DNA from 3 places in the Streptomyces sp. R11 genome. Region 1 is predicted to be linked to each of the others. Evidence: riboswitches for the same ligand, from Rfam matches in the RefSeq annotation. Region 1 holds a riboswitch; each other region holds the start of a gene.
What was found. Region 1 has a riboswitch for thiamine pyrophosphate ahead of thiC (phosphomethylpyrimidine synthase ThiC). Riboswitches for the same ligand answer to the same signal wherever they lie in the genome.
Positions count from the first base shown of each region.

Region 2: it holds a riboswitch for thiamine pyrophosphate, as region 1 does, so the genes downstream of both, AB5J55_RS30525 (thiamine ABC transporter substrate binding subunit) here and thiC (phosphomethylpyrimidine synthase ThiC) in region 1, are expected to answer to the same signal.
Region 3: it holds a riboswitch for thiamine pyrophosphate, as region 1 does, so the genes downstream of both, thiO (glycine oxidase ThiO) here and thiC (phosphomethylpyrimidine synthase ThiC) in region 1, are expected to answer to the same signal.

Region 1 covers NZ_CP163432.1:4,559,900-4,569,752, reverse strand. The annotation lists gene AB5J55_RS20895 (cupin domain-containing protein) at 36-353, shown strand; gene AB5J55_RS20890 (DUF5326 family protein) at 514-726, shown strand; gene AB5J55_RS20885 (IclR family transcriptional regulator) at 930-1,790, shown strand; gene AB5J55_RS20880 (SsgA family sporulation/cell division regulator) at 1,889-2,326, shown strand; gene AB5J55_RS20875 (YibE/F family protein) at 2,584-4,194, opposite strand; TPP riboswitch at 4,503-4,692, shown strand; gene thiC (phosphomethylpyrimidine synthase ThiC) at 4,685-6,469, shown strand; gene AB5J55_RS20865 (hypothetical protein) at 6,647-7,516, opposite strand; gene AB5J55_RS20860 (metallophosphoesterase) at 7,709-8,785, opposite strand; gene AB5J55_RS20855 (LacI family DNA-binding transcriptional regulator) at 9,093-9,853, opposite strand, start outside.
Region 2 covers NZ_CP163432.1:6,583,094-6,592,946, reverse strand. The annotation lists gene AB5J55_RS30535 (ABC transporter ATP-binding protein) at 1-433, opposite strand, end outside; gene AB5J55_RS30530 (ABC transporter permease) at 434-2,122, opposite strand; gene AB5J55_RS30525 (thiamine ABC transporter substrate binding subunit) at 2,098-3,198, opposite strand; TPP riboswitch at 3,276-3,381, opposite strand; gene rlmN (23S rRNA (adenine(2503)-C(2))-methyltransferase RlmN) at 3,427-4,533, opposite strand; gene AB5J55_RS30515 (hypothetical protein) at 5,168-6,655, shown strand; gene AB5J55_RS30510 (hypothetical protein) at 6,900-7,391, opposite strand; gene AB5J55_RS30505 (cupin domain-containing protein) at 8,003-8,509, opposite strand; gene AB5J55_RS30500 (HDIG domain-containing metalloprotein) at 8,754-9,314, shown strand; gene AB5J55_RS30495 (NUDIX hydrolase) at 9,302-9,772, opposite strand; gene AB5J55_RS30490 (XRE family transcriptional regulator) at 9,807-9,853, opposite strand, start outside.
Region 3 covers NZ_CP163432.1:2,414,312-2,424,164, reverse strand. The annotation lists gene thiO (glycine oxidase ThiO) at 1-924, opposite strand, end outside; TPP riboswitch at 922-1,033, opposite strand; gene AB5J55_RS11035 (hypothetical protein) at 1,086-1,460, shown strand; gene AB5J55_RS11030 (NAD(P)/FAD-dependent oxidoreductase) at 1,493-2,722, shown strand; gene AB5J55_RS11025 (Rv2175c family DNA-binding protein) at 2,800-3,165, shown strand; gene thiE (thiamine phosphate synthase) at 3,606-4,268, shown strand; gene metF (methylenetetrahydrofolate reductase [NAD(P)H]) at 4,405-5,328, shown strand; gene AB5J55_RS11010 (hypothetical protein) at 5,386-6,348, shown strand; gene AB5J55_RS11005 (phytoene desaturase family protein) at 6,379-7,893, opposite strand; gene AB5J55_RS11000 (DUF4126 domain-containing protein) at 8,068-8,682, opposite strand; gene AB5J55_RS10995 (TetR/AcrR family transcriptional regulator) at 9,074-9,703, opposite strand; gene AB5J55_RS10990 (YhgE/Pip family protein) at 9,727-9,853, opposite strand, start outside.

The DNA.
Region 1 (9,853 bases):
GGTCACGAGCACAGGGACAAGGGCGGACGAGAGCGATGAAGGCATTCCGGCTGGATGAACTGGAGGCGGAGCGCGCCGCCAACGAGGGCGCTTACCTGCAGTTTCTGCGGGAGCGGAACATGTCGGTCGGTCTGTACGCGCTCGACGCCGGTGCGCACGATCCACAGAAGCCGCACAACCAGGACGAGGTCTACTTCGTTGTGAGCGGCCGTGCCCAGATCACCGTCGGCATGGAGACCACACATGTGGCGCGCGGCAGTGTGGTGTACGTGCCGGCCGGGGTGGCCCACAAGTTCCATCACATCAGCGAGGACCTGAGGGTGCTCGTGGTGTTCTCTCCGCCCGCGAGCTGACCTTTGGCCTCGGGGTTCCCTAGGGGATCGATCAGGGGAGGACAAGGGCTGCGAGGCGTCCGCTCGGCACCTGCCGGACCTAGCATCGAGTGCAGGAATCAGCAGATTCGAAGGATCAGGACCCGGCACAGCAACGGGCGGAGAGGTAAGGACGAGGGCGATGCGTGAGATCTTCGCAGGACTGCCGTGGTGGGTGAAGTGGATCGCGGTGCCGGTCATCGCACTGGTGGTGTTCGGTGGGCTGATAGCCAGTGTCGTGGGGTTCGTCATCGGACTGCTCTTCAAGGTGCTGGTCTTCGTGGCACTGGTCGGTGGACTGATCTACGTCGTACGGAAGTTCACGTCGAGCTCCTCGTCGCGCAGCGACTGGTGAGGGCCGTGGGGGCCGTGGGGACCGGTGGGCGGTAACAGGAATCGCCGGTTCCCTCGGGCGGGGGAAGTTTTCCGAGCTGGGCGTCTACGAGCGGTGACGGGCCAATAGAGTCCGGAAATCGACGCGGGGACGACCCCGCGAGCGGCGTGCACCCCCCCGTGTTCCCCAGCACGGGCTCCCCCCTCGCGCTTCGGGAGTAACCCTTGGCCACGGTTGACACCGCACCCTCAGGACCTCAGGCACCCCTCGAACAGCCGCGCTCCTCCGTCCCCCAGGTTCCTCAGCAGGCCTCCCCTGCCTCAGCCGAGCAATCGCAGTCCGCGACGCTCATCGGATCCGTCCAGCGCGCGATGCGCCTGCTGGAGTGTGTCGCCGAGCATGAGTACGGCGCCCCGGCCAAGCAACTCGCCCGTGAGGTGGGCCTGGCCCTGCCCACCGCCTACCACTTGCTGCGCACGCTGGTGCACGAGGGCTATCTGCGCCGTGACAAAGGGCTGTTCTTCCTCGGTGAGGCGGCCGTACGGCTCAGCAGCAGCGCAGCAGCGCAGAAACGTCGCAGCACGGTTGCTGACGCGCTCGCTCAATGGCGTGACGCCATTGGTGTCCCGGTTTACTACGCCCAGTACCGCGAGGGCGAGATCGAGGTCATGTGCGTCTCCGACACCCCGGGCAATCCGGCGGTCGAGGAATGGGCCGACTTCCGGGAGACCGGCCACGCGCACGCCATCGGTCAGTGCCTGCTGTCCCAACTGGACGAGGACGCTCGCCGTGATCACCTCGACCGCCATCCCGTGGAGTCCATCACCCCCTACACCGTGCGCGATACCCGCACCCTGCTGCGACGTCTCGAACGGACCCGGCGGATGGATCCGGTGACCGAGCGTCAGGAGTACGCGCTGGGCACGGTGTGCGCTGCCATCCCCATCACGGTGGGCACCACAGCCGCGACGATGGCCATTTCGCTGCCCGCCCACCAGGCCGACCGGCTGCTGTCGGCGGTGCTGCAACTGCAGGAGGAGATCGGGCGGCTCCTGGGGTCACTCTCGATCTCTATCAGTATCTGAAAACTCACTCCTTGTGATCTCTCGTGTACGTTCAGCAAGATTCCACCAGTGTCGGGGTCCGTTCCCGGCCAGTCGACTGCAAACGACGGGGTAGGGCGATGCGCGAGTCCGTAGAGGCAGAGGTCATGATGAGCTTTCTCGTGTCCGAGGAGCTCTCCTTCCGCATCCCGGTGGAGTTGCGTTACGAGACCTGTGATCCCTATGCCGTACGGCTGACCTTCCACCTGCCCGGCGACGCCCCCGTGACCTGGGCCTTCGGTCGGGAGCTGCTGGTCGACGGGGTGGGCCGCCCGTGCGGGGAGGGAGATGTACGGGTCTCCCCGGCCGGCACCGAGACGCTGGGCGACGTCCTGATCCGGCTTCAGGTCGGTGCCGACCAGGCGCTGTTCCGCTCCTCGGTGGCGCCGCTGGTGGCCTTTCTCGACCGCACCGACAAGCTGGTGCCGCTCGGTCAGGAGGGCGCGCTCGCCGACTTCGACGCCCACCTCGACGAGGCCCTGGACCGCATCCTCGCGGAGGAGCAGAGCGCGGGCTGAGGCTCGTTGGCTGTCAGGGGTGGCGTAACGCTTCGCCGCGCGCTCCTGGCGCGCATGGGAGCGCTTCCTTGCCGGGCATGCTCCCCAAGACGCCGGATCTGCAAGGCCGTAGGCGCGAGGGTCCGGGTCCGGGTTCGGCGCACGGGAGGCGCGCGGGTGGCGAACCGTGTCCGCCACCCTTCTGCCGACGCCCCCGCTTTCCCTGACGCCCGCTCCGCGACGTCCCTGCTATCCCCGACGCCGCCGCTTCCCCGATGTCACCGCTTCCGCCGACGTCCCCGCCCGCCGCGCCCCGAAGCCGGCTGTGCGCCCGTCGCGGTCGGCGCCCCGCCTGCCGGGACCGGCTGGGTACCCACCGGCACCGCCCCCTTCTCCGGCCGGTCGGCCGCGACCACCAGGGCCGCGAGTGCCGTGGTGACGGGCACGGACGCGACCAGTCCGATGGAGCCGACTAGGGTGCGCACGATCTCCTCCGCCACCAGCTCACTGTTGGCGACCGTCCCCACGCCGCTCTGCGCGATCGAGAAGAGCAGCAGCAGGGGCAGTGCGGCACCCGCGTAAGCGAGTACGAGGGTGTTGACGACGGACGCGATGTGGTCGCGGCCGATGCGGATACCCGCTCGGTACAACCCGCGCCAGCCCATCGTCGGGTTGGCCTCGTGCAGCTCCCAGACCGCGGACGTCTGGGTGACCGTCACGTCGTCGAGGACACCGAGCGAACCGATGATGATGCCTGCCAGCAGCAGACCGCTCATGTCGATCGACGGATACAGCCCGTGGATGAGGCCCGTGTTGTCGTCGGTGTTGCCGGTGAGCGCGGCCCAGTCGATGAACACCGACCCGAGGATGCCGATCAGCAGCAGCGAGATCAGCGTGCCGAGCACCGCCACCGACGTACGGGCCGACAGACCGTGGCACAGGTAGAGGGCGATCAGCATGATGGCGCTCGACCCGACCACCGCGACGACCAGCGGGTTCGAGCCCTGGAGGATCGCGGGCAGGATGAAGAAGTTGAGCACCGCGAAACTGATGGCCAGCGAGATCAGTGCCATGAGACCCCGCAACCGCCCGACGACCACGACGGCGATGGCGAAGATGCCGGCGAGCACGGCCAACGGGACGCGCCGGTTCACGTCGGTGACCGAGTACTGCAGGTCCTTGGGTGCGGAGGGCTCGTAGGCGACCACGACCTCCTGGCCCTCCTGCAACTGCCGTGACTGGTCGGGCTGCACGATCTCCGTGAACGTACGGCCCTTGTCCTGGCCGCTGTCGACGCGGATCGTCGCCTTCTTGCAGGTGCCGCTTTCCTGCTGCACGGCGGAGGAACCCTCAGCGGTGGAGGTGTCGCCGGTCGGGGGTACCCCCGAGGCCCCCACCTCCTTGCAGCTCACCTCGACCACCTTGGTGACCGTGGCCTGCTGCGTCTGCCGGTCGAAGCCGACCCCGGTGCGCTCGTGCGGCGGGGCACCGCCCGGCCACAGCACCGCAAGCCCCACCACCACCGCCGCGGCGAACGGGATCAGGACCGCCGCGATGACCTTGCGCAGGTGCCGGGAGACAGGAGCGGCCGGACCGTGGGCGTGACTGTGCCCGTGCCCGTGCCCGTGCTCGCCACCGTCGTCTCCGCCACGCCCGCCACCGGAGCCAGGACCATGCCCATGACCGCCTCCGGAGCCGGGACCATGCCCATGACCGCCTCCGGAGCCGGGACCATGCCCATGACCGCCCCCGGAGCCGGGACCGTGCCCGCCACCCGGGCCGGGAACCGGCGCCTGCAAGCCGCCGGATTCGGGACCGCGCTCGTAAGAGCCGCCGGGACCGGGTCCGTGCCCCTGGCCGCCGCCGACCCCGCTCCCGCGATCCTGCATCCCACCGGATCTGGGGCCGTGCTCGTGCCAGCCCCCGCCCCCAGTCGCATGATCGTCCTGGTTCCCGCCTCCGGGGCCACGGCCGTAAGCGCCGCCGTATCTGCCGCCGGGAACTCCTGAACCCCGCCCGTCTGTACGGCCGTTGCCCCGCCCAGGGCCGATTCCGGGGCCGTTTCCGGAGCCGGAGCCGCGGGGCGGATCGGGCGGTGGGTACGGAGGTTCATGCGTCGTGGTCACCGCCCGATCATCGCAAGAACGATTGGGGCCCTCTGTTCACCGCGCCCGAATTGACGCTAGCGTGGTGCCACCTTTGTACACGCGGGAGCTCGGAGCACCGGGCTGAGAGGGCGCTGACCTCCGTCCCAGCGATGTTTCACATGAAACATCACTCATCGCGAGTGATGTTTCACACGAAACGTCGGCAGACGGATACCGCTGCGTCGACCGCCGAACCTGTTACCGGGTAATGCCGGCGTAGGGAGTAGGTCTCATGACCATCAAGGACGCGCGCACGCCTGCCTCCGTTCAGGACGAGAAGTCCGAGGAGGCCGGGAAGTCCATCGGCTGGCACAAGGCGTATGTCGAGGGTTCACGCCCCGATCTGCGGGTGCCGGTCCGCCAGGTGCACCTCACCAACGGGCAGTCGGTCACGCTGTACGACACGTCGGGCCCGTACACCGATCCGCTCGCCGACACCGACGTCCGCCGGGGGCTGCCCCCGGTGCGGGAGAACTGGATCATCGCCCGCGGCGACACCGCGGAGTACGCGGGGCGTCCCGTCCGTCCCGAGGACGACGGCATCAAGCACACCTCGCCGCGCGGTGGCCTGCGCAACCTCGACGCGGTCTTCCCCGGACGGCCGCGTCAGCCGCGCCGCAGCCGTGACGGCGCGGCGGTCACGCAGCTCGCGTACGCGCGCCGCGGCGAGGTCACGCCCGAGATGGAGTTCGTGGCCATCCGGGAGAACGTTTCTCCCGAGGTGGTCCGCGAGGAGATCGCCGCGGGCCGGGCGGTGCTGCCGGCCAATGTGAACCACCCGGAGATCGAGCCGATGATCATCGGCAAGCGGTTCCTGGTGAAGGTCAACGCCAACATCGGCAACTCCGCGGTCACCTCCTCCATCGAGGAGGAGGTCGAGAAGATGACCTGGGCGACCCGCTGGGGCGCCGACACGGTCATGGACCTGTCGACCGGCCGCAACATCCACACCACCCGTGAGTGGGTGCTGCGCAACTCCCCGGTCCCCATCGGCACGGTGCCGCTCTACCAGGCGCTGGAGAAGGTCGACGGCCGGGCCGAGGAGCTGACCTGGGAGATCTACAAGGACACGGTCATCGAACAGGCCGAGCAGGGCGTGGACTACATGACGGTCCACGCGGGCGTGCGGCTGCCGTTCGTACCGCTGACGGCCAACCGCAAGACCGGCATCGTCTCGCGCGGTGGCTCGATCATGGCGGCGTGGTGCCTGGCGCACCACAAGGAGAGCTTCCTGTACGAGAACTTCGAGGAGCTCTGCGAGATCCTCGCCGCCTACGACGTCACGTACTCGCTGGGCGACGGCCTGCGGCCCGGCTCGATCGCGGACGCCAACGACGAGGCGCAGTTTGCTGAGTTGAGGACGCTCGGGGAACTCAACACGATTGCCAAGCGTTTCAACGTACAGACCATGATCGAGGGCCCGGGACACGTCCCGATGCACAAGATCAAGGAGAACATCGACCTTCAGCAGGAGATCTGCGATGAAGCTCCGTTCTATACGCTCGGCCCGCTGACCACCGACGTCGCGCCGGCCTACGACCACATCACCTCCGGCATCGGTGCAGCGATGATCGCCTGGTGGGGCACGGCGATGCTCTGCTACGTCACGCCCAAGGAGCACCTGGGCCTGCCCAACCGGGACGACGTCAAGACCGGCGTCATCACCTACAAGATCGCCGCACACGCGGCCGATCTCGCCAAGGGGCACCCCGGTGCGCAGGAGTGGGATGACGCGCTGTCCGACGCCCGCTTCGAGTTCCGGTGGGAGGACCAGTTCAACCTGGCTCTCGACCCGGACACGGCACGGGAGTTCCACGACGAGACCCTTCCGGCCGAGCCTGCCAAGACGGCTCACTTCTGCTCCATGTGCGGGCCTAAGTTCTGCTCGATGAAGATCTCCCAGGACATCCGCCGTGCGCATGGCGGGTCCAAGGAGGAGATCGAGGAGGGCATGGCTCAGAAGTCGAAGGAGTTCGCCGCGGCGGGTAACCGGGTGTACCTGCCCCTCGCGGACTGATGTCGACGTCCTGACACGGGGCGCCATGCCCCGGTGTCGGGCGTGCTGCCGTCGCGTCCGGCGTTGCTGCCCGGCTGTCCGGCTTGCGCCTCCCCGAGGAGGTCTCCCCGGGGGTTCCGTCGCGTAGGAGGGGCCCCGGGCGGGGCTCTCCTGCGGCGGAGGGCGCAAGCCGAGGCGCTACTCCGGCTGGTGTTCCGGGCCTCCGAAGTCCGGGCTCGTGTAGTCCGGGCTGCTGAAGCTCGGTCGCGAGCCCCGGGAGGCGCCGTCGTCCGGGCTGCTGAAACCCGGGCGGCCGTAGCCGAGGTTCGGGATGCGGCCGGCCGGTGTCGACGGTGGCGTGCGGTGCAGGGCCGATGCCGTGCCGGGGTCGGCGAGTGCCTCCCGCAGGAAGGGCAGGACGCCGCGCTCCAGCAGGGCCTCGCGCCAGGCTTCCCTGGCCCGGGCGACCTCCTCGCTCAGTTCGCCGTACGGCCCGCCGTCGAATGCCGGCCGGTTGCGCAGGGCGGTGAGCAGGAGACCGACGGCGGCCACCAGGATGGCGGCCGCCGCCATGGCGCCGAACACCCATCCGGTGGTGAGCATCGTCTGGGCGAACGCCGGCTCGGGGTCGAACATCTTCAGGATGTAGCCGACGAGCAGGAAGATCGCCGCGGCGGTGCCGGCGAGGACGGGTGCCAGGACGGCGAGCACGGCTATGACGCCCGGGCCGGCTGTCTCGGCGACTTCTCCCATGGTCGTGGCGAGCCCCATCGCGCCCGAGCTCGACTCGGAGGAGCCGGACTCACGGGTGGAGGACGGGGTGGACGGCGCCGGCTGGCGCAGTTCCTCGCGGACCTTCACGTAGTGCTGGTACTCGGTCGCTGCGGCCGCCGTGATCAGAGCGGTGGCGTTGAGCGCCATGGTGCGCAGCTGTTCGGGGTTGAGCCGCTGACCGACAGCGGCCAGTTCCGGGCGGTGTGGTGCGGAGCGCAGCGCCTCATCGAGGATCCGCTCGTATTCCTGGCGGTCCTCGCTCAGCAGGTGCTGCGGAACGCTGTTCATGTGCATCCCCCGATGCTCCGTAGGGCTTGGGGCTCGCATGCCAACGAGCCGTCGGGCAGAAACGGAGGGGAGCCTGCTACGGATAAGCCGATGGTAGAGCGGTCACGGCACACGGTGACAGGGGGTTTGCCAAAATTGGGTCCTGGCCTGGGCCCTCTTCCGTCACTCCGCCATGGGCGACGCCTGCCCTGTGAACGGTCAGATATCCAGGGGAAGTTGCTGGACCAGCAGCTTTCCGGCCATGGTCACGCCGCCGTCCATGGCGATGGCGAGACCCTCGGCGTAGAGGTGCGGACCCTCGACCAAGGGCCCGGTGTTGTCCTCGCCGTCCTCGGAGCCGACCTCGCCCGTCAGGTAAGGAATGGGGCTGTGACCGTGAACGATGCGGGTGCCGCCGTACGTATCGAGCAGGGAACGCACATGGTCGGCGCCGCCCTCGTCGCGGAAGGAGAAGCGCTTGGTGAACTTGCGGAAGAGATCCCAGACTTCGTCGGCGTCATTGCGCGTGAGTGTCTCGCGGACGGTGTCGTTGACCGCCTCGATCGAGTCGCCGTAGTCGAGATAGGCGGTGGTGTCCGAGTGGACGAGCAGATGCCCGTCGACCTCTTCCATGGCGTCCAGGCGCGACATCCACTGCAGATGGTGGTCCTGGAGACGGTCCATGTCGGTCTTCTGGCCGCCGTTGAGCAGCCAGGCCGCCTGGAAGGTGGCGGTGCCCGCGCCGGAGTTGACGGGGGTGTCGCCGAATCGCTTGGCGCCGATGAGCAGCAGCTCGTGGTTGCCCATCAGGGCCTTGCAGTAGCCGCCGGCCGCGGCGGCCTCGGCGGACAGCCGCATCACGAGGTCGATGACGCCGATGCCGTCCGGGCCGCGGTCGGTGAAGTCGCCCAGGAACCACAGCCGGGAGGTGCCCGCGGACCAGTTCCCCGCCGAGTCGATGAGGCCCTGCTCCTGGAGCGCGGCCATCAGCTCGTCGAGATAGCCGTGCACGTCGCCGACCACGAACAGCGGGCCGGCACCTGTCGTCGACTGCGGGACCGGCACGGCGGCGGGGTCGACGTGCACCTGGACCGTGTCGCCGCGGTTGATCACGGGCAGGTCGCGCTGCGTGGGCGTGTACCCCTCCGGATACGTCTCGTCGAGGGGCGGGGCGACTTCGCCCGGGTGCATGCTGTGGACGTACGGACCGGTCTCGTGCACGTAAGCGGGCACCCGGAAGTCGCGCAACGTCGCCGTCCGCTCCATCTCGGGTCCCTGACCGGCCCCCTGAGTCATCAGACCCCTCCACCATCGCGCCGCAGCTGCACCGCATCGGACTGCCTGGTCGCAGCGGCCCGTGGGTGTCGTGGGCCCATCATAGGAATGCCGATCGCGCCATGTGATGACCCAGGGGTGGTGAATCGGAGCAGGACTCCTGTTCACTGCGGCTTTCGCCCCGATTGGCCCGGGCTTCGGCAGCTCGATCGCCGCGTTCCTGACGCCCCTCGAACTGCTCCTGAAGCCCTTCGCCCCGCTGCTGCGGCCCTTCGACCTGCCTCTGCCGCTCCTCGTTCGGCTTCTGCGCCAGGTCTTCGCCCGGTTTCTACCGGCCCTCGGGCGACCGGGGCGGGCTGACCGTCGTCCGCGGCGGGCGTCGCTGGGACGAGGTACGCACGATCAACTCGGTCGGTATCACCTGCTCGACCGGCTGGTCCGACTCGACCCCCTCGATGGCGTCGATGAGGAGCTGGACCACGGCCGTGCCGATGCGGCGGGGCTTCAGGGAGAGCGTGGTGATCGGCGGCTCGGTGTTGGCGTACACCGTGGACTCGCTGCAGCACACCAGAAGCAGGTCGTCCGGTACGCGCAGACCGTAGCGGCGGGCCGCGGCGAGCAGGTCGGTGCCGTTCGGGTCGAACAGCCCGTAGACCGCGTCGGGCCGGTCGGGGCGGGCGAGCAGCCGGTCGGCGGCGACGGCGCCCGCGCACGGGTCGTGCGCCGGATAGGCCTCGTACACCGGGTCCTGGCCGACCCGCTCGCACCAGCGCAGATAGGCGGTGGTCGACAGATGGGTGTACGTGTCCGTCGTGGTGCCCGTCAGCAGCCCGATCCGGCGGGCGCCCGCGTCGGCGAGGTGGTCCAGAATGCCCATCACGGCGGCCTCGTGGTCGTTGTCGACCCAGGCGGTGACCGGGAGCGAGCCGGCCGGGCGACCGTCGGATACGACCGGCAGACCCTGTTTGACCAGCTCGCTGACGACCGGGTCCTGGTCCGACGGGTCGATGACGACCGTGCCGTCGAGGGCGACGTTCGACCAGACGTCGTGACGTGAGGTCGCGGGGAGGATGACGAGGGCGTAGCCGC
Region 2 (9,853 bases), 2.0 Mb from region 1:
GTGCCAGCGCCACCCGCTGCTGCTCGCCGCCGGACAGGGAGGCGACGGAGCGGCGGGCGGCGTCCGGAAGTCCGACCAGGTCGAGCAACTCCCGTACCCGCTCGGCCTGTTCGCCCTTCGAGGCGCCGTGCATCCGCGCCCCGAAGGCCACGTTGCCGCCGACGTCCCGCTGCGGGAACAGCTGATGGTCCTGGAACATCAGCCCGACCTCCCGCTTGTGCGCGGGCACCCCCGCCTGGTCCCGGCCGTCGAGCAACACCCGGCCCTCGTCCAGCGGCTGGAGCCCGGCCACCACCCGCAGCAACGTCGACTTGCCGCTGCCGCTCGGCCCCAGCACGCACACGATCTCGTGCTCGGCGACGTCGAGGCCGACCGCGTCCAGCACGACACGCCCGTCGAACCGTACCGTCGCGTCCGCAAGGCTCAGCAGCATCTAGAACTCCCCGGTCCGGTCGGTGCGCAGCCGCTCCAGCACCAGCAGCGCCACCGCGCACACGATCATCAGAATCGTCGAAAGGGCCATCGCCTGCCCGTAGTTGAGATCACCGGCCCGCCCAAGCAGCTTCGCCACGGCCACCGGCAGCGTCGGGTTGTCGGGCCGCGCGATGAACACGGTCGCCCCGAACTCGCCCAGCGACACCGCGAAGGCGAACCCGGCCGCGATCAGCAGCGCCCGCCGCACCATCGGCAGATCCACCTCACGCCAGACCCGCCAAGGCGACGCTCCCAGCACCGAAGCCGCCTCGCGCAGCCGCTGGTCCACGGCGCGCAGCACGGGCAGCATGGTCCGCACGACGAAGGGCACGCCGACCAGCGCCTGTGCGAGCGGGACGAGGATCCACGTACTTCTGAGGTCCAGCGGTGGCTCGTCCAGAGCGATCAGGAACCCGAAGCCGACCGTCACCGCGGACACCCCGAGCGGCAGCATCAGCAGCGCGTCGAAGCCCCGTACGAACCGGCCCGCGTCCCGTCGGGTCAGCGCGGCGGCGGCCAGACCGCCGATCAGCACGGCGATGGCGGTGGCGACGACGGCGTACTGCAGGGAATTGCCGATCGCCTCGATGGGCGGGACGAGGAAGACGCCGCCGTCGGGACTGGTCAGCGCCCGGAAGTAGCCGAAGTCCGGCGCGTCCAGGGACCGCTGCACGAGCACGGCCAGGGGCAGCACGAGGAGTACGGCGATGACGACCAGGACACCGGCCAGCAGCGACCACTGCCCCGCCCCGCGCGGCCGCCGCGCGGTCACCGACGCGTCCACCAGGCGCAGGGCGCTCTCCCGCCGCCGTACCGTCCAGGCGTGCACGGCGAGGATCGCGCCGACGGCGAGGAACTGGACGATCGTCAGGACGGCCGCCGTGGACAGGTCGAAGATCTCCGACGTCTGCCGGTAGATCTCGACTTCGAGCGTCGAGAAGGTCGGGCCGCCGAGGATCTGCACCACACCGAAGGAGGTGAAGGTGAACAGGAAGACCATCAGCGCGGCGGCGGCCACGGCGGGCCCGAGCGCCGGGAGGGTGACGGTCCGCCAGGCGGTGAGACGTGACGCGCCCAGCATCCGCGCGGCCTCCTCCTGCCGCGGGTCGAGCTGCGACCAGAGCCCGCCGACCGTCCGTACGACGACGGCGTAGTTGAAGAAGACATGCGCGAGCAGGATGGCCCACACGGTGGTGTCGAACCGTACGCCCCACAGCTCGTCGAGGAGTCCGCCACGGCCGACCAGCGCGAGGAACGCCGTACCGACGACGACCGTCGGCAGCACGAACGGGACCGTCACCACGGCTCGCAGGATCTGCTTGCCCGGGAAGTCGAGGCGGGCGAAGGCGTAGGCGCCCGGCAGCGCGATCAGCAGTGTCAGCGCGGTGGATGCGAGCGCCTGCCAGGTGGTGAACCACAGGACGTGCCGGATGTCGGACTGCCCGAGCACATCCAGGAGGCGCCCGAACTGCCAGACTCCGTCGACCTTCAGGCCGCGCGCGACGATGGCGGCGACGGGAAGGGCGAAGAAGACCGCGAAGAACGCGACGGGCACGGCGATGAGGCCGAACCGCACCGCCGCGCTCCGCGCGCGTCCCCTGCGGAAGGCGCCCTTGCGGGGGGCTACTTCAGTACGAGCGAGGTCCACGACTTGACCCAGTCGTCACGGTTGTCGGCGATCTTCGCCGGGTCCAGGGTCTCGGGATCCTTGGCCTGCGGTCCGTACTTCACGAACTCCGGCGGGACCTGGGCAGCCTCGCTCACCGGGTAGACGAACATGTTCAGCGGCATGTCGTCCTGGAACGTCTTGGTCAGCATGAAGTCGAGCAGCGCCTTGCCGCCCTCGGCGTTCTCGGCATTGCTGAGCAGACCCGCGTACTCGACCTGCCGGAAGCAGGTGCCGGTCGCGACACCCGTCGGCACGGTCGTCGGCTTCGGATCGGCATAGATCACCTCGGCGGGCGGCGAGGAGGCGTACGACACGACGAGCGGACGGTCGGCCTTGGCCTTCTTGCCGCCGGCGGAGCCGGAGAACTCCTCGTTGTAGGCCTGCTCCCAGCCGTCGACGACCTTGACGCCGTTGGCCTTCAGCTTCTTCCAGTAGTCCTGCCAGCCGTCGTCGCCGTACTTGGCGGCGGTGCCGAGGAGGAAGCCGAGGCCGGGCGAGGAGGCGGAGGCGTTCTCGGTGACGAGGAGGTTCTTGTACTCGGGCTTGATCAGGTCGTCGAAGGAGGTGGGCGGGTTCAGCTTGTGCTTGCTGAAGTACGCCTTGTCGTAGTTGACGCAGATGTCGCCGGTGTCGACGGGGGTGACTCGGTGCCGGTCCTGGTCGACCCGGTACTCGGGCATGACCAGGTCGGAGCCCTTCGCCTCGTACGACTGGAACAGCCCGTTGTCGAGCGCCCGCGAGAGCAGGGTGTTGTCGACGCCGAAGAAGACGTCGCCCTGCGGGTTGTCCTTGGTGAGGATGGCCTTGTTGACGGCCTGGCCGGCGTCGCCGTCCTCCAGGACCCTGACCTTGTAGCCGGACTGCTTCTCGAAGGCGGCGAGGACGCTCTTGGAGACGGCCCACGAGTCATGGCTGACGAGCGTGACGGTCTTGGACCCGCCGCTGCCGCTGTCGGCATCGGACGACCCGCACGCGGACAGCGCGGGCAGCGCGACGAGGCCCAGCCCGACGGCCAGGGCCGCGGACCTCACGGTGGACTTCTTGGTGATGCTCACAAATTCCTCCTGGGGTGACCAGGAAGAGACGCGGCCCTGCCCGGAACCTTGAGGAGGCTCCGGGCAGGGCGCAACAGCTCGAGTGGTGACCGATCTCCCTACCCAGAATGACCTGGGCCAGGTTCGGAGGGTCTGCGGCCGATGCCGCACTCTCAGCGCTGTGGCGCTCCCCTGTCGGAATATGAAGATGTATTTACGCCATAGGAAAATGTACCTACGGCGGTCAGACTACCGTTCGGTCGCGGCGAGCTGCCCACACGCCCCGTCGATCTCCTGACCACGGGTGTCCCGAATCGTCACGGGCACACCATGGGCGGCGATGGCTTCGACGAACGCCTTCTCGTCCTCGGGTCGCGAGGCGGTCCACTTCGACCCGGGAGTCGGGTTCAGCGGAATCAGGTTCACATGCACGGGCTTGCCCTTGAGCAGCCGCCCGAGCCGGTCACCTCGCCAGGCCTGGTCGTTGATGTCCCGGATGAGCGCGTACTCGATGGACAGCCGACGGCCCGACTTGGCGGAGTACTCGAATCCGGCGTCGAGCACCTCGCGCACCTTCCACCGCGTGTTCACGGGGACGAGGGTGTCGCGCAGCTCGTCGTCGGGCGCGTGCAACGAGATCGCGAGCCGGCACTTGAAGCCCTCGTCGGCGAACCGGTGGATGGCCGGGACGAGACCGACGGTCGAGACGGTGATCCCGCGCTGGGACAGCCCGAGCCCGTCCGGCTCCGGATCGGTCAGCCGCCGAATGGAGCCCACGACCCGGTTGTAGTTGGCGAGCGGCTCGCCCATCCCCATGAAGACGATGTTGGACAGCCGAGCGGGCCCACCGGGCACGTCCCCGTCCCGGAGCGCCCGCATCCCGTCCACGATCTGATGCACGATCTCGGCGGTCGACAGATTCCGGTCCAGCCCCGCCTGCCCCGTGGCACAGAACGGGCAGTTCATCCCGCACCCCGCCTGGGAGCTGATGCACATGGTCACCCGGTCCGGATACCGCATCAGCACCGACTCGACGAGCGTCCCGTCGAACAGCCGCCACAGCGTCTTGCGCGTGGTGCCCTGGTCGGTCGACAGATGCCGTACGACCGTCATCAGCTCCGGGAAAAGCTCCTCCCGCAGCTTGGCCCGCGACCCGGCCGGGATGTCGGTCCACTGCTCCGGCTCGTGCGCGTACCGCGCGAAGTAGTGCTGCGACAGCTGCTTGGCACGAAACGGCTTCTCGCCGATCGCAGCGACGACGTCCTTGCGCTCAGCAGGCGTGAGGTCGGCAAGGTGCCGCGGCGGCTTCTTGGCTCCGCGGGGGGCGACGAAAGTGAGTTCTCCGGGTGCAGGCATAACCCTTCCAGTGTGGCAGATCAACTCTGGGGGCCCAGGCCAGAGAGGGGTGGGGGTGGTCACCCTTGGGTGCCGACTGTCAGCGTTGGTCGGCCTCGGACGGCCCAGGGACGGCCCAGCACTGCCCCAGCGCTGAGGAGCTGCAGGCGCGCGCCGGTGGGCCGGTCCGATCGTTCTAGACCAGCACCACGCCGAGCTGTTGAGTGCCGCTGCCGTCCGCCGTTGTTGCCGTCAGCGTTGCCGTCTTTGGCGTCGGCGGAGCTGACGTGTGACCACCGCCTTAGGGGTTCGGTCCGCGCCCGCTCCGGCTGCCGCCGTCGACTGAGGCAATGGCCGGGAAGAGCCTCTGGTGTGTTCCCCAGTCCGGCGTTGTTGTTTCAGCCGCGGATGTCAGGGAGCGATCCATGTCCAGTAACAGCGCAACTTAAGGGCGTGCTACCGAAAGCTGAGGTTGCAGCGCTCACTGAGCATCGTCGTCAGAGTGGCCGCGCAGGTCGGCGAAGCGGCTGAAGGGGCCGACGGAGGTCCGAATGAGTTACGCCGCGACTGAGAACCGTCAGCCCGACGGATTGGCTGGAACCTGAACGGAGCAGTTACTCGTGCACCTTGCCTACTCGGGTTGCAGTTTTGTCTTATGGGCATTCAGCCATGGGTCACTGTGGAACCACCTGACTACCGCGGCCTTCGCAAGATCATCGTAGACAGCGAGACAGTCGGCAGCGCTTGGTCACTTCGCGAAATGAGAAAGATCCTCAGCCGCCTCGGCTACTCGGAAACGATAGATTTGGAAGATTCGTCATCAATACACTGGCACGGAGGTGACAGCAAGACGTGGCCCGACCACCCACGGAGAAGGCACGTAATAATTGTTCTCATGATCGCGGGAATGCTCGGATCTGTTATTTTGCACCTATTTATCGGCTGGCCGGATGCCTTCGAAGGACTGACTTTCGCACAACGGATTGTCGGCGCCCTGTTCATCCTGGCAGGCGCGGTGCAGGGTGCGGCGATATTTGCAATCTTCGACTATTGGGGTAGGCGTCAGTCGAAGCTATCTGGAGTGGTCGTCCTGATCGGAGCATTGATCGCACTAGGGACCAATAGTCTTCTCCTGTTCATGTGGCTCGAGGAGAGGGAGTTTATCGCCTATCTACTAGTATTTATTTCACTTTGGGTTTGGTCCCTTTGGGCCCTTTGTCTGCTTATCCGAGAAAAGCCTTGGGAGGGAGTTCGACACCCGAATAGGATTGCGGTTGGGGTGGTCGCCACTGCGATTCTTACGGCCGTCAGCCTGGCCTATTCGACCATGTATCAACCCACCGCCGCGCCAGTTCACCTCCTACTAAAGGCCGAATTTGGGAAGCCGCAAGAAAGCCCCGACCCTAAGTACGTACATATTCCTTTAAGGCTACACGTAAAAAACAGCGGAGGGATTGCCGTCTACGTCATCAACGATGATTACACCGTAGCGGGGTCATCAGTCAGATACGCCGATAGCGGCGAAGGGCTGAAGCGATGGAAAAACGAAACAGAGGAGAGTCCTGGTTACGTCGCAGAAGCCGAGCGATACATCCGCAATAACGAGGAGACAATAGTAAGCTCAGGGCACTTCTATGGACCCGGCGGCTGGTTTGAAGTCGGAGAAGAATACACAGAGGAGACTGTAATAAGAATACCTAAGGATTCTGCGTTCGATACACTGGAAGCCCGCCTGACGATCGTCATAATGAGAAAGGATCGAGGGAAAATTAATGAAGAATTCTCTATCCCTCGAATGTCATGGAAGAAATATGAGGGTTCTTACTACTGCCCTCCGGTCGAATGCAGAGAGTACGGGGAGTACGTTGCTTATCGCGGCCGCGTGCGACACAATAACAACCTGATAAATGTGACCCGCAGGCCAAGATACGTGACGGCCTTCTGGAATCCAGAATTCGGCAATAATGACTTTATTTCATCATTCAACCCCAAGAAAAAGACTCAGGTTGTATTCGATAAAGCCCTTACCGAAAAGGGAGCGGAAGAGGAAATGGAAAGAGAGTCGGCTAGATATGGTGCCGGGGTAGTTTTCACCTATTCCGAGATTCCCATCAAGGCATTGCTGAGTCGTTCTGGGGTTTGAGCTTGCAAGCGCGTCAAGCGCCGCTACGCGGCTCCGAGAGCACCAATTTGGAAGATCGCGTATGCGGATGTGCGGTGACCTGGCGAGACACTGACCTGCGCGTTTCCGAACTGGTGGCCGCGACTCCCCGCTGTTCCCCGTGTGGTGCCCCCTCAACGGGCACGCAGGGAGCACGTGTGGCTCTCTGCTCCGTTCTCTGCCTTCCGGCGCTCCGGCCAGTACGAGGCCAGGCCGGTCCCGGCGGTCAGATGAGCTGGATGAGCTGCGGGTCCGCCATTAGCACCACGCGGTCGGCCGTGGGATCGAACCCGAGCACCGGGTTTCCGTAGTCGCCTTCGGCCGTCATGACCACCGGCTTGCCCAGTCGACGGCCCACCACGGTCAGGAACCGACACAGGACATCCACTCCTTCCTGACCCTGCAGCTCGCGAAGGTCGACATCGAAGTCGATCTCCTCGGCAACCATCGGCCAGAAGATCGCCAGCACGCCCGGAACCGGCCAGACCCGCAGATCGACCGTCTCGGCATCGGCGGGCCGCGTCAGCACCTCCACCGCAGGAGGCAGCGCCCCGACGCCGCCCTCCGAGTACTCCCACGCCCAACCGCTCGACTGGACCAGATCGAACAGCGCCTGCCAGTCCTCCACCGAGGTGCCCGCCACGGAAACATCCGGCAGAGCACCCATCAAGTCAGGGTCGAGGAAGTTCCTGACGTCGTCCCACAGCAGATCCGGCATCTCGCCATGCTGCCCGCCTCGCCGCCCGAACGCAGCCCGAATTCCTTGACGAACTGCAAAGAGGCATCCCGTGCCCACCACTCGCCCCAGCTCCCATCCCGTCCGCCGTCGACCCACACACCGTGGAGCGGGCGTGGTTCAGGGCGTCCAGGTGGAGCGCGCCACTGTACGAACGACCTGGACGCCCTGGGCCGCGTCTGCTCGGCTCTGCCTGGGTCGACGGTGGACGGGATGGGAGCCACCCCAGACACGCCCCTACGGGCCCGCAGGCGGCGACGGTGCCCCCTCCATCCCGGTGCCGGCCGATCCCCGCCGGAGGCATCATCTTGTAGCCGCGGTTGACGTCCCAGCCTTCGCTCGCTGCACGCAGCGCGCCGCCGGGCGGGGCCGCCGCTGGCGAAGACAGGGCGGCGGCCCCGCCGTACAGGCGGCGCGCGCCCGCGCCGTGCGCGGGCCTTGATGAAGTAGGGAAAGTTCTACCGCGCGGATCTTGCGTCGCTCTGTCTTGTCTCGGTTGATGCTTGACGCAGTGGCCTCACCTGATGCTTGACACCGCTTGCCTCGGTTTGGCTGTGCGCGTCTGATCAGTGTGCGTGTGAGAGCTGGTGTAGTTACTCACCGAGAAGCTTGAGCTGGTACCTGTTGGTGAGTTCGGCGACCCACTCGTCGGAGAACCCGAGACCGTACTGCTCGCCTAGCTCGGCCCGGCGCTGGAGGAACTCGGCAGGATCAGAGGCCGTCTCGCTGACCGTGCCCAGCGCGTCGAAGAACCGCTCGAAGCCTGCGGGGGAGATGATTTCTAGGATCCTCGCCGGTTCCGGTCCAGCGTTCCAGAAGGTATGCAGGATCCCTCGCGGTTTGAGGATGTACGAGCCTGGACCTGCCGTGGCCTCCTCGTCGCCCACTCGTGCGCCGACCCTGCCCTCCAGGACGTACGAGAACTCGTCCTCGCGGCTGTGAACGTGTGGCGGTATGAGACGGCCCGGCTCGATGGGGTGCTCGACGATCGAAAACTGGTTGCCGGTCTCCTCGCCCCAGATCTTGAAGTCGACTCCTATGCCCGCGAGCCAGATCGACTTGCCCTCGTCTGGTTCGACTACGAAGCGGAGAGCCCCCATAACGGCCTCCCAGGTGTTGGTTTCGCCGTCTTCTGTAACTCTATGACCGATTCATAGGAGGCGCCCGGCAGGCTCACTCCGATCATCATGCCGCCCGCACCCCAGGCCGCCGAGCGGAACGAAAGCAGCACTGGTGGTTTCGTCGTCGCAGGCCAGCGATTTCCATCAACTGAGACTCGACAGATCTTGCGCCGCTCGATCGTCCCCTGTCGGCTCCTTGCCGGACTCGGCTAACGTTCAAGCCATGCCTTCTGCATTGGATACGCCCCAGGGTGCGGCGGAGCTCGCCGAGTCCCTGCTTCCTCAACTCGGGAACCGCTGGCTGCACACTCAGGCTGTGGCTGCTCGGGCGGAAGAAGCTTCCGCGGCCGTGTCCGAGGCTGACCGAGATCTACTTGTCGCCGCCGCATGGCTTCACGACATCGGCTATGCCCCCGAACTGCGGGACACAGGGTTCCACCCACTCGATGGCGCCCGCCACCTGGAATCGCTCAGTGCGCCGGCACGTCTCGTCCGGCTCGTCGCCCATCACTCCGGGGCGGTGTACGAAGCTGAGCAGCGAGGGCTGTCGGCAGAGCTTGCCGTCTACGACCGGGAAGACTCCCCGGTTCTGGACGCACTGATTTTCGCGGACATGACGACCGGCCCGGCCGGACAGTCCTTCGACTTCGATGTTCGGATCGATGAGATCCTCGTGCGCTACGAGCCTGGCAGCGAGGTACACAACGCGATCAGCAAGGCACGGCCGTACCTCAAGGAGGCAGTCGAGCGGACGCGTGCCCGGATGGCTGATCAGCCGATGTAGGGCCTGCTCCGATCGGACAAGCCGTGCTCGATTCGCATCCTCATGGACGGGTGGATGTTCAGGTCGTCCAACCTGCTCGGGTCGACGAAGGCCACTTCCTTGCTCTCGCTGCTCGTCCGGAGCTCACCACCGGTGATCCGCGCCGTGAAGCAGATCGAGAACTGTTGGCGGACTTCGCCGTCGTCGTAGGCCATGACGTGGCCGGGATTCGTGTAGAGGCCGACCAACCCGGTCACTTCGACGTCGAAGCCGGTCTCTTCCTTCGTCTCGCGAACTGCGGCATCCGCGACGGACTCGCCGACGTCGACGCCGCCTCCGGGCAGAGCCCACAGATCGTTGTCGGTCTTGTGGATGAGGAGGACGTCTCCGGCCTCGTTCCGTGCAACGGCGGTGACCGAGGGGACGATGCTGTTCGCCTTCGGAGCGTTCGGATCGTTGATGTAGTCGACGCGGGCCATGACTCCAGCCTCGCACGACTGGCAGACAGTTGAGCTAGGAGGCCCGACCCCGCTCCCAGGCGTAGTCAAAGCTCCGCATGT
Region 3 (9,853 bases), 2.1 Mb from region 1:
CAGTTCGGTGATGCCCGGCACCAGCTCGTGCGCGTCGCGCAGCAGCTCGTAGACGCCGCCCGCGGTCACCGTGGTGTCCCAGCCCAGTTCCTCGCTCGTCGCCCCGACGACCAGCTCCCCGCTCTCGCGCGGCACCAGATACACCTGGCTGCCCCGCACCACGGCGCGCACGGTCCGGCTCAGGAACGGCGCGTACCGCTTCGGCACGGTCAGCCGCAGCACCTGCCCCTTCACGGGGCGCACGGGCGGCAGTACGTCGTCCGGGACTCCTGGCAGGCGCCCGCTGAGGCTGCCGGCCGCGAGGACGACCTGGTTCGCGCGCAGCTCGGTGCCGTCCGCCGTGGTGACCCCCGCTGCCCGGTCCCGTACGACGTCGAAGCGCTCGGCCCAGGTCCGGTGGAAGACCACCCCGGCCCGCTCGCACGCGGCCACCAGCGCCCCGGACAGCCGCCGCGGGTCGATCTGGTGGTCGCCGTCCACCCGCAGCCCGCCGCGCACGCCCGGCGCGAGCATCGGCTCCAGGCGCCGGCACTCCCGCCCGGACAGCCACTCGGAGTCCAGGCCGGACTGGCGTTGCAGGGCGTGCAGGTCGCGCAGATGGGCCCGGTCGTCGGCATCCAGCGCGACGGCGAGCGTGCCGCACCGGCGGTAGCCGAGGTCGTGGCCGGTGAGGTCGGTCAGCTCGGCCGCGAAGTCCGGGTAACGGCGGGCCGAGGCGAGGTTCAGGCCGAGCAGGGTCTGCTCGCCGTAGTGCAGTTCCGTGACGGCGGCCAGCATTCCGGCCGCCACCTGGGCGGCGCCGCCACCCGGCTCGGGGTCCACGACTCCCGTCGTGAACCCGCGTTGCGCGGCCCGCCACGCCGTGACCAGGCCGATGATTCCGCCCCCGATGACAAGGACGTCTGACGTTCGCGTACGCGACATGGGCGTCCAGCCCCTCCCTTCGCCGGCATGACCCGGATCAGGTTCGTACGGTCGGAGGCCGCCAGCCTCCCTCTCAGCCCGGTGCGTCCGGGCTCCCGCGAGTGCTCTACGTTGGCCACCCTAGCCCGCCGCCGTAAGTCTCAGTAAGGGAGCCCGCGCCCATGGCCCGCTCGCTCGACGGTCTCGTCCTCGCCCCGGTCGCGGACCAGGCCCCAGGTCAGGTGGGTACGCGCACCCGGTTCACGTACCACGAGAAGGACGGCGAGATCTGGGCCGAGTACACGGGCGGAGACGTCGTACGGGGCCATCTCGTGGGCACCAGGGAAGGCGACCGGCTGGACTTCCGGTACGTGCAGCTCAAGCGGGACGGGACGACGTCGTCGGGGCACTGCGTGTCGACGGTGGTCGAGCTGCCCGACGGGCGGGTGCGGTTGGCCGAGAGCTGGGAGTGGGAGTCGCAGGCGGGCAGCGGGACCAGCGTGGTGGAGGAGCTCGCGATCGAGGTTGTGCAGCAGGTCACTGAGCACGCCCCCTGACTGACAAATAGTCAGTTGTCTATGGTGATCAGGTGAGCGAGCAGACGCAGCAACGGGGCACGTCAGCGGCACGCCGCGTGGTCGTCGCCGGCGCGGGCATGGCCGGCGTGCAGACGGCGGTCGCCCTGCGGGAACAGGGCTTCACCGGCACCGTCACACTGATCGGCGCCGAGCCCCACCAGCCGTACGACAGGCCGCCCCTGTCCAAGGCCGTGCTGCTCGGCAAGGCCGAGGGCTCCGCCTTCGACGTCGACTTCGAGGCGCTCGGCGTCGAACTCCGGCTGGGGCGCGAGGTGCTGGGCGTGCGCCCCGCCGAGCACCAACTGGACACCGAGGCCGGGCCCGTCCCGTACGACGTCCTCGTCCTCGCCACCGGCGCCGAACCGATCCGGCTGCCGGGCGCGGAGGGCGTGCCCGGCGTGCATCTGCTGCGCACCCTGGACGACGCCGAGCGGCTGCGGCCGGTGCTGGCCCGCCGGCACGACATCGTGGTGGTCGGGGCGGGCTGGATCGGCGCGGAGTTCGCCACGGCCGCGCGGGAGGCGGGCTGCGCGGTGACGGTCGTGGAGGCCGCCGACCGGCCGCTCGCGGGTGCGCTGCCCGCGGAGGTGGCCGCGCCGATGACCGCCTGGTACGAGGACAGCGGGACGGTGCTGCGCACGCACGCGCGCGTGGAGCGCGTCGAGCCCGGCGAGGTGATCCTCGACGACGGCTCACGGGTGCCCGCCGGTGCGGTCGTGGTCGGCATCGGGGCGCGGCCCGCCACGGCCTGGCTGGCCGACTCGGGCATCGAGCTCGGAGCGCGGGGAGACGTCGTGGCCGACGAGCGTCTGCGCACGTCCGTGCCGGACGTCTACGCGGTCGGCGACTGTGCCTCCTTCCCGTCGGGACGGTACGGCGACCGCCTCCTGGTCCACCACTGGGACAACGCCCTCCAGGGCCCGCGCACGGTCGCCGCGAACATCCTCGGCGAGAGCTCCGCGATCTACGACCCCGTGCCTTACTTCTGGTCCGAGCAGTTCGGTCGCTTCGTCCAGTACGCCGGCCATCACGCCGCCGCCGACACGCTCCTGTGGCGCGGCGACCCGTCGGGCCCCGCCTGGACCGTCTGCTGGCTGCGGGGCGACCGACTCGTCGCCCTGCTGGCGGTGGGCCGACCGAGGGATCTGGCACAGGGCCGACGGCTGATCGAGTCGGGCACGCCGGTCGATGCGGAGCTGCTGAGGGACCCTGGGCGGCCGATGAAGGCGGCGGTGGCCTAGCACGTCACCCCAACAGGTCCTCCCAGGTGGACCGGCCTGACTTCCGACTGTCAGTGGCAGATGGCAGGCTTGTTTCCGTGACCGAGATTGACGCAAGAACCGATGCTCTCGTCCCCGCCTGGCTCACCCTCCCCGACATCGCCGAAATGCTCGGCGTCGAGGTGACCCGCGTCCGGCAGCTGGTCAAGGAGGGCCAGCTCATCGCCGTACGCCGTGGTGAGAACCGCGCGCTGCACGTCCCCGCCGCCTTCATCGACGGGGACAAGGTCGTCAAGGGTCTGTCCGGGACCCTGACGCTCCTGCGGGACGACGGCTTCACGGACGAAGAGATGCTGGAGTGGCTCTTCACCCCCGACGACAGCCTGCCCGGCACCCCCGCGCAAGCCCTCAGTGAGAATCGCGGCACGGAGGTGAAGCGCCGCGCCCAGGCGCTCGCCGTCTGAGTCCGAACCCACCGATCCGAACACCGTCCGGCGCACGGGCCGGGGTCGCCCCAATGGGCTACGGCCGCGGCTGGCTGCGGCCCGAGGCCGGGAGCGGGACGCGCGCGGCGCGCGGTGGGGAGTGGCGTGGCGTGAAGTGGCGTGGAGCGGCGGGGAGATCCTGCCGCTCCCGTTCGCCGACATGAGTCGGGCCGACCATGGTCGGCGGATCCTGCCGCGTCGGCCGGTGCCGCACTGAAGTCGAGGCCGCCGCCGGAGGGCGCCGTCCCAGGGCCCGGGGGCGGGCCCGGCCCGCACCGGAGGCCGGGTCCGGTGCCATCGCGCCCCAGCACACCACACCCCACCGCTCCGCGACGGCGCGCCCCGCTCCGGCTACCGTGCCACCGTCCGGCACCCGCCCGACGTCACCCGTCCGGCAACCCGACCACAGGGGGCACCGTATGTCCGACACCGTCACCGCAGGCACCGCCCGCGCCCAGCTCGCCGATGCCCGGCTCTACCTCTGCACCGGCGCCCGCAAGCAGCAGGGCGACCTCGCGGAGTTCCTGGACGCCGTGCTGGCGGGGGGTGTCGACATCGTGCAGTTGCGGGACAAGGGCATGGAGGCGGCCGAGGAGCTGGAGCATCTGCAGGTCTTCGCCGACGCCTGCGCCCGGCACGGCAAGCTCCTCGCGGTCAACGACCGTGCCGACGTGGCCCACGCCGCCGGCGCCGACGTCCTGCACCTCGGCCAGGGCGACCTCCCCGTACCCGCGGCCCGCGCGATCCTCGGCGGCGACGTCCTCATCGGCCGCTCCACGCACTCCGAGGCCGAGGCCTCCGCGGCCGCCGTCCAGGAGGGCGTCGACTACTTCTGCACCGGCCCCTGCTGGCCGACCCCCACCAAGCCCGGCCGCCACGCACCGGGCCTCGACCTGGTCCGCCACACGGCTGCCCTCGGCACCGACCGCCCCTGGTTCGCCATCGGCGGCATCGACCTCGCCAACCTCGACCAGGTGCTGGAGGCGGGCGCCCGCCGTGCCGTCGTCGTACGGGCGATCACTGAGGCGGACGACCCGGGCGCGGCGGCGGCGGAGTTCGCCAAGCGGCTGCGGCAGGGGTAGTCCCCCGCCTGCCCCGGTGGGCGCCCCGACCCCGGATTTCCTGACGTTTGTCCAAGGCGTGGACAACAACCTGGCAAATCGGGCAAATGTCCGGCGTCCGGTTGGGGGACCGGGGCCCCCTGGCTAACCTGCGAGTATGGCCCTCGGCACCGCATCCATCAGATCGGACCACGCTCGTACCGTGCGCGAGATGCTCGCGACCGGAAAGACGACGTATTCCTTCGAGTTCTACGCGCCCAAGACCCCGAAGGGCGAGCGGAACCTGTGGAACGCGCTGCGCCGGGTCGAGGCCGTAGGACCCGACTTCGTCTCCGTGACCTACGGCGCGGGTGGTTCCACCCGCGCGGGCACGGTCAAGGCGACCGAGGCGATCGCCTCGGACACCACGCTCACCCCGATCGCCCACCTCACCGCCGTCGACCACTCGGTGGCCGACCTGCGCAACATCATCGGGCAGTACGCCGACGCCGGGATCCGCAACATGCTCGCCCTGCGCGGCGACCCGCCCGGCGACCCCCTGGGCGAGTGGGTGCCGCACCCCCGGGGCCTCGCCTACGCCGCCGAACTCGTCGAACTGATCAAGGCGTCCGGCGACTTCTGCGTGGGCGTGGCGGCCTTCCCCGCGATGCACCCGCGCTCCGCCGACTGGGAGGCGGACGTCCGGCACTTCGTCGACAAGTGCCGGGCCGGCGCGGACTACGCGATCACGCAGATGTTCTTCGAACCGGAGGATTACCTGCGCCTGCGCGACCGGGTTTCGGCCGCGGGCTGCGACACCCCGATCATCCCGGAGATCATGCCGATCGCCAGCGTAAAGACGCTGGAACGCATCCCCTCCCTCACCAACGCCGCCTTCCCGGCCGCCCTGAAAGAGCGGATCCTCACAGCCAAGGACGATCCCGCGGCTGTACGCTCCATTGGCATCGAGTTCGCGACGGAGTTCTGCGCGCGGCTGCTGGCCGAGGGAGTGCCCGGACTGCACTTCATCACGCTGAACAACTCCACAGCTACCTTGGAAATCTACGAAAGCCTGGGCCTGCACCACCCACCGCAGGCCTAGACCGGTCGTCCTGATATACGTCACACTGCGTAGGCGGCCACTGGGAGAGGGGCGTACATGGGCTGGACGGTCCTCTACATCGCATTCGGCGTCGTCGCGCTGTGGCTGCTGGGCGAGGTGCTGCTGCAGTACAAGGCGCGGCTGCGCTGGCGGCTGCTCGCCTTCGTCGGGTTCCTCGGCGTCGTGGTCGGGGTGCTGATTCCTTCCGTCATCGTCATCGGTCTGGGCGCGGCGGCGTTCGCGGTCGGCCAGACCTACGTCACGCTGTCGTTCCGCCGCGGCTTCTCGGCCGGCTGGGCGGTCTCCGCGCCGGCCCTGGGCCCGCTCGCCGCCGCCAAGCGCCGCCGCGGTGAGCCCGACCGCCAGGAGCCGACCCTCGAGGTCTCCGACCTGGAGGCGGCCGAGGGCGGCTACGCGGGCAACGAGGCCAAGTACGGCCAGGACAGCGTCGGTTACGGCGACGACTACGACCGCGACGACGTGTTCACCCCGTCACGTGCTGCTCAGCCCACCGCCGCCGAGACGACCTCCGTGTATGAGCCGCAGCCCCTGCCGGACGACACGGGCTCCTACGGCATATACGGCGGCGACCCCGCCTACGCCGCCGCCGACCAGAACTACGCGGCCACGGGCCAGCCCCAGGATCAGTACGCGACGGCCGACCAGAGCTATGCCTATGACGGCTACAGCGGTTACGACCAGCAGCAGTACGGCTACGACACCACCGGTCAGCAGCAGCAGTACGCCGCGTACTCCGACCCGTACATCGGCACCCAGACCTACGGCGGCGCCTCCTACGACGCCTACGGCCAGCAGCAGTACGGCCAGCAGGGCTACACCCAGGACCAGTACGCCACCGGCACCTACGGCGAGACTCCGTCCGGCGGCGTCTGGGTCCCGCAGCAGCGCACCGACGAGGCGTACGGCGGCGAACTCCCGCCCGAGCAGCAGTACCCGTACCAGGGCGACGGCCAGCAGCATGGGCAGGGCCAGGGGTACGACGAGCAGTACCGCTTCTGACGGCCCCGCGCGCCGCAGCTCACGCCCGGGTCACTGAGAGCCCCGGAACTCGGGCCCCTCCACGATCAGTCCCGCCACCAGCGCGCCCGACATGCCGGCGTGGGGGAGCCCGCCGCCCGGGTGGGACCAGCCGCCGACCGTGAACAGGCCGGACACGGCTGTGCTGTTGGACGGGTGCAGCAGACGCCCCTCCGCCGCGGCCAGGGCGGGTGCCGGAACCGCACCGCCCTCCGTGCCGGTCTCCGCCGCGATGTCGGCCGGGGTACGCATCTCGTGCCAGAGGAGCCGGTCGCGCAGGTCCGGCACGGCACGCTCCGCGACCGTGATCAGGTCTTCGGCGTGCCGGCTGAGGTTCTCCGGTTCCGCCCAACTCCGGTCGGGCTGTGCCGGCACCGTCGAAGTGAGCGTGATCGCCTCGTGCCCGGCGTCCGGAACCAGTGCCGGGTCGTCGGGCCGCAGGACGGTGACCGTGGCTCGCGCGGCCATGCCCCCGGCCGCCCCGAACAGGGCCTCCAACTCGGTCTCACGGTCCGCCGCGTGCACCACCGTGCGGTGCGCCGTACCTTCCGGCCGGGCGCCGCGCAGCGCCAGCAGGACCGTCAGACGGCTCGCAGCACCGCGCTGGGACGCGACCTCGGCCTCGCCGCGGGGCGCCGTGCCGCGGACGAAGCGGTCCAGCACCCCGGGGGCGACTCCGGAGACCACGAGGTCGGCCTCCACCACCGAACCGTCGGCCAGTTCGAGCCCCGCCGCCCGGCCGTCCTTCTCCAGGACCCCGGAGACCTCCGCGCCGAAGCTGAACTCGACCTTCCGGGCCACGCACCGCTCGTACACCGCCCGCGCCAACTCCCGTACGCCGCCCCGCACATACCAGATCCCGAACGCGTGCTCCAGGTACGGCAGTACCGCCGCGCTCGCCGGTGTCTCGCGCGGATCCAGGCCGTACGCGAGCGCGTGGCTCTCCAGCAGGGCGACGAGCCGGGGGTCGCGCAACTCCCAGGCGCCGACCTCGGCGAGGGTGCCGGCCCGGCGGGTGCGCAGGAACCGCTTGTGGGGGACCGCAGGGTAGGGCTCGCGCTCGGCCAGCACCTGCCAGTTCGGCCACAGGGGCTCCTCCAGCAGCGGCCTGCGCGTGCGGTCCCAGGCCTCGCGGGCGCGGACCAGGAAGTCGCCCCACCGGCCGCCCGTGCCGGCGCCCAGCGCCTCGTCGAGGGCTGTCACGACGCCCGCGCGCGAGGCGTTCGGAATTCGGACCTCGGTGCCGTCCGCGAAGACGTGCCGCGCGGACGGGTCGACCTGGACCAGCTCGACGCACGCCTCCAAAGGCTCCTTGCCGGTCTTGATGAACAGATCGCGGTACACGGCGGGGAGGGGGAGCAGCCCCGGGCCCGTGTCGAACCCGAAGCCGTCGCGCTCGAAGCGGCGCACCGCTCCGCCGTACGTCTCCGTACGCTCGTACACCGCCACCCGGTGGCCCGCGACGGCGAGCCGGGCAGCGGCCGCCATCGCGCCCATCCCGGCGCCGATCACCGCAATCCTTGCCATGCGTGGGACTTTACTTGGGCCTGCTCACCGATGTTCGCGCCGGTCATTGCGGCTGACCTGTTTGTCTGCTGGAGGTCCGGGGGTTGTCCCCCGGGGGAACGCAGCATCGGCCGCCACTGACAACCGGCTCCCTGACCTCGGGCGCAAGCGCAGCCGAGGCCCTGCGCGGCCGCCTCAGCCGGGCCGTTGCCCCACGGCCTGGGCGACCCGCTTCTCCTCCCGGCGCTCCGCCCTGCGGCGCCGGAAGCGACGGATCCGGGAGACCAGGAACAGGAGCAGCAGCAGCCCGCCGAGCAGCAGGGCGCCCGCGATGACCGCCGCGGCGACGGGGTAGAAGATCGCGAGGGTGATGAGGGCACCGACCCCGAGGTCCTCGGCGATGCTCACGACGACGTTGCTGAACGGCTCCGGCGAGGTGTTGACCGCCATCCGGGTGCCCGCCTTGACCAGGTGGCTCACCAGTGCCGTGGAACCGCCGACCGCGCCCGCCGCCAGCTCGGGCAGCGACCCGCTCTGCCCGGCGAGCAGCGCGGCCACGACCGCGCCCGCGACCGGCCGGATCACGGTGTGCACCGAGTCCCACGCCGAGTCCACGTACGGGATCTTGTCGGCGACGGCCTCGCAGAGGAACAGCACGCCGGCCGCGATCAGTACGTCGGGCCGTTGCAGCGCCTCGGGCACCTCGTCGCTCAGCCCTGTCGCGCCGAACACGCCGAGCAGGAGGACCACGGCGTAGGAGTTGACTCCGCTGGCCCAGCCGCTGGTGAAGATCAAGGGAAGTATGGACACGGACGCGATCGTAACCAGTCGGCAACGGCGGGGCTTGGGGATGAGTGCCCAGTTCTGAGTACGCGTACCTAGTCGGTGAGTTGAGTACGCGCGCGGATGGGGCCCGACGTGCCTGAACGAGAGAGTGGGGGCACGGAGAAGGGGAGCGGCTCCGGCACCGGCGACACGGGGCGCCGGAATCGGAGCGGCCCCGGATCCGCTCCTTCCGCCGACCCGGCGTCGGCGGGAGCGAGACGGGGGACCCGGGGGAACGACCGGACGGGGGTCCAGGGGGAGCGGGGGAGTACGGGGGAAACGGGGGAGCACGAGAAGGAGCCGGTTCGACAGTGGCCCGCGGGGGACGCGGCCACCGTCGGACCGGCGCTTTCGTGTGCGTACGACGCCTGCCGCGTCAGCGGCGCCCGCTCACCCGGCCCTGCAACAGCCGCGACAGCGCCGAGTGCACGTCGTCCAGGGAGCGCTCCGGCTGGAACGACTTCCAGTCCAGCGCGGCTACCAGGACCATGCCGACCAGGGCGGCGGCGGTCAGCTGGACGTCGATCTCCTCGCTGAACTCGCCGTTGGCCACGCCCTCGCGCAGCACGCCCTCGACGACCGCGACGGCCTGCTGCCGGACCACCATCAGCGTGGACTGCCAGGCCCGGTTCGTCCGCCACAGCTCGGCGACGTAGAGCTGGGTGAAGGACGGGTAGCGGTCGATGAAGACCAGCCCCGCGCGGATCATCGCGTCCAGGGCGTCCACCTTGCTGCCGCCGTCCCGCGCGGTCTTCTCGGCCGCCTCACGCAGGGACGCGGTGAGGAGTTCGACTCCGTGGCGCAGCAGCTCCTCGAAGAGGACGGACTTGCTGGCGAAGTTGTAGTAGACCGTGCCCTTCGCCACCCCGGCCCGTTCGGCGATCTCGTCAACGGTGGTGGCGGAGAAGCCCTGTTCGGCGATGAGCGTGACGGCCGCCTCGTAGAGCTTCTGCCGGGTGGCCTCACGGCGCGTGCTGCCGCCCGACGCGGCGTTGCTGCTTTCCATGGGCCTGATTGTCCCGCGTGCGCTCACAGGGTCAGCTCCGGGTGCAGCCGGTCGAGTGTCCACACCTGCCGGCGACGGGCCGACAGGGCGGTCAGCGCGAGGGCGGCCGCGGTGAAGGCGACGAGCACCACGCACGCCTGCCACACCGGT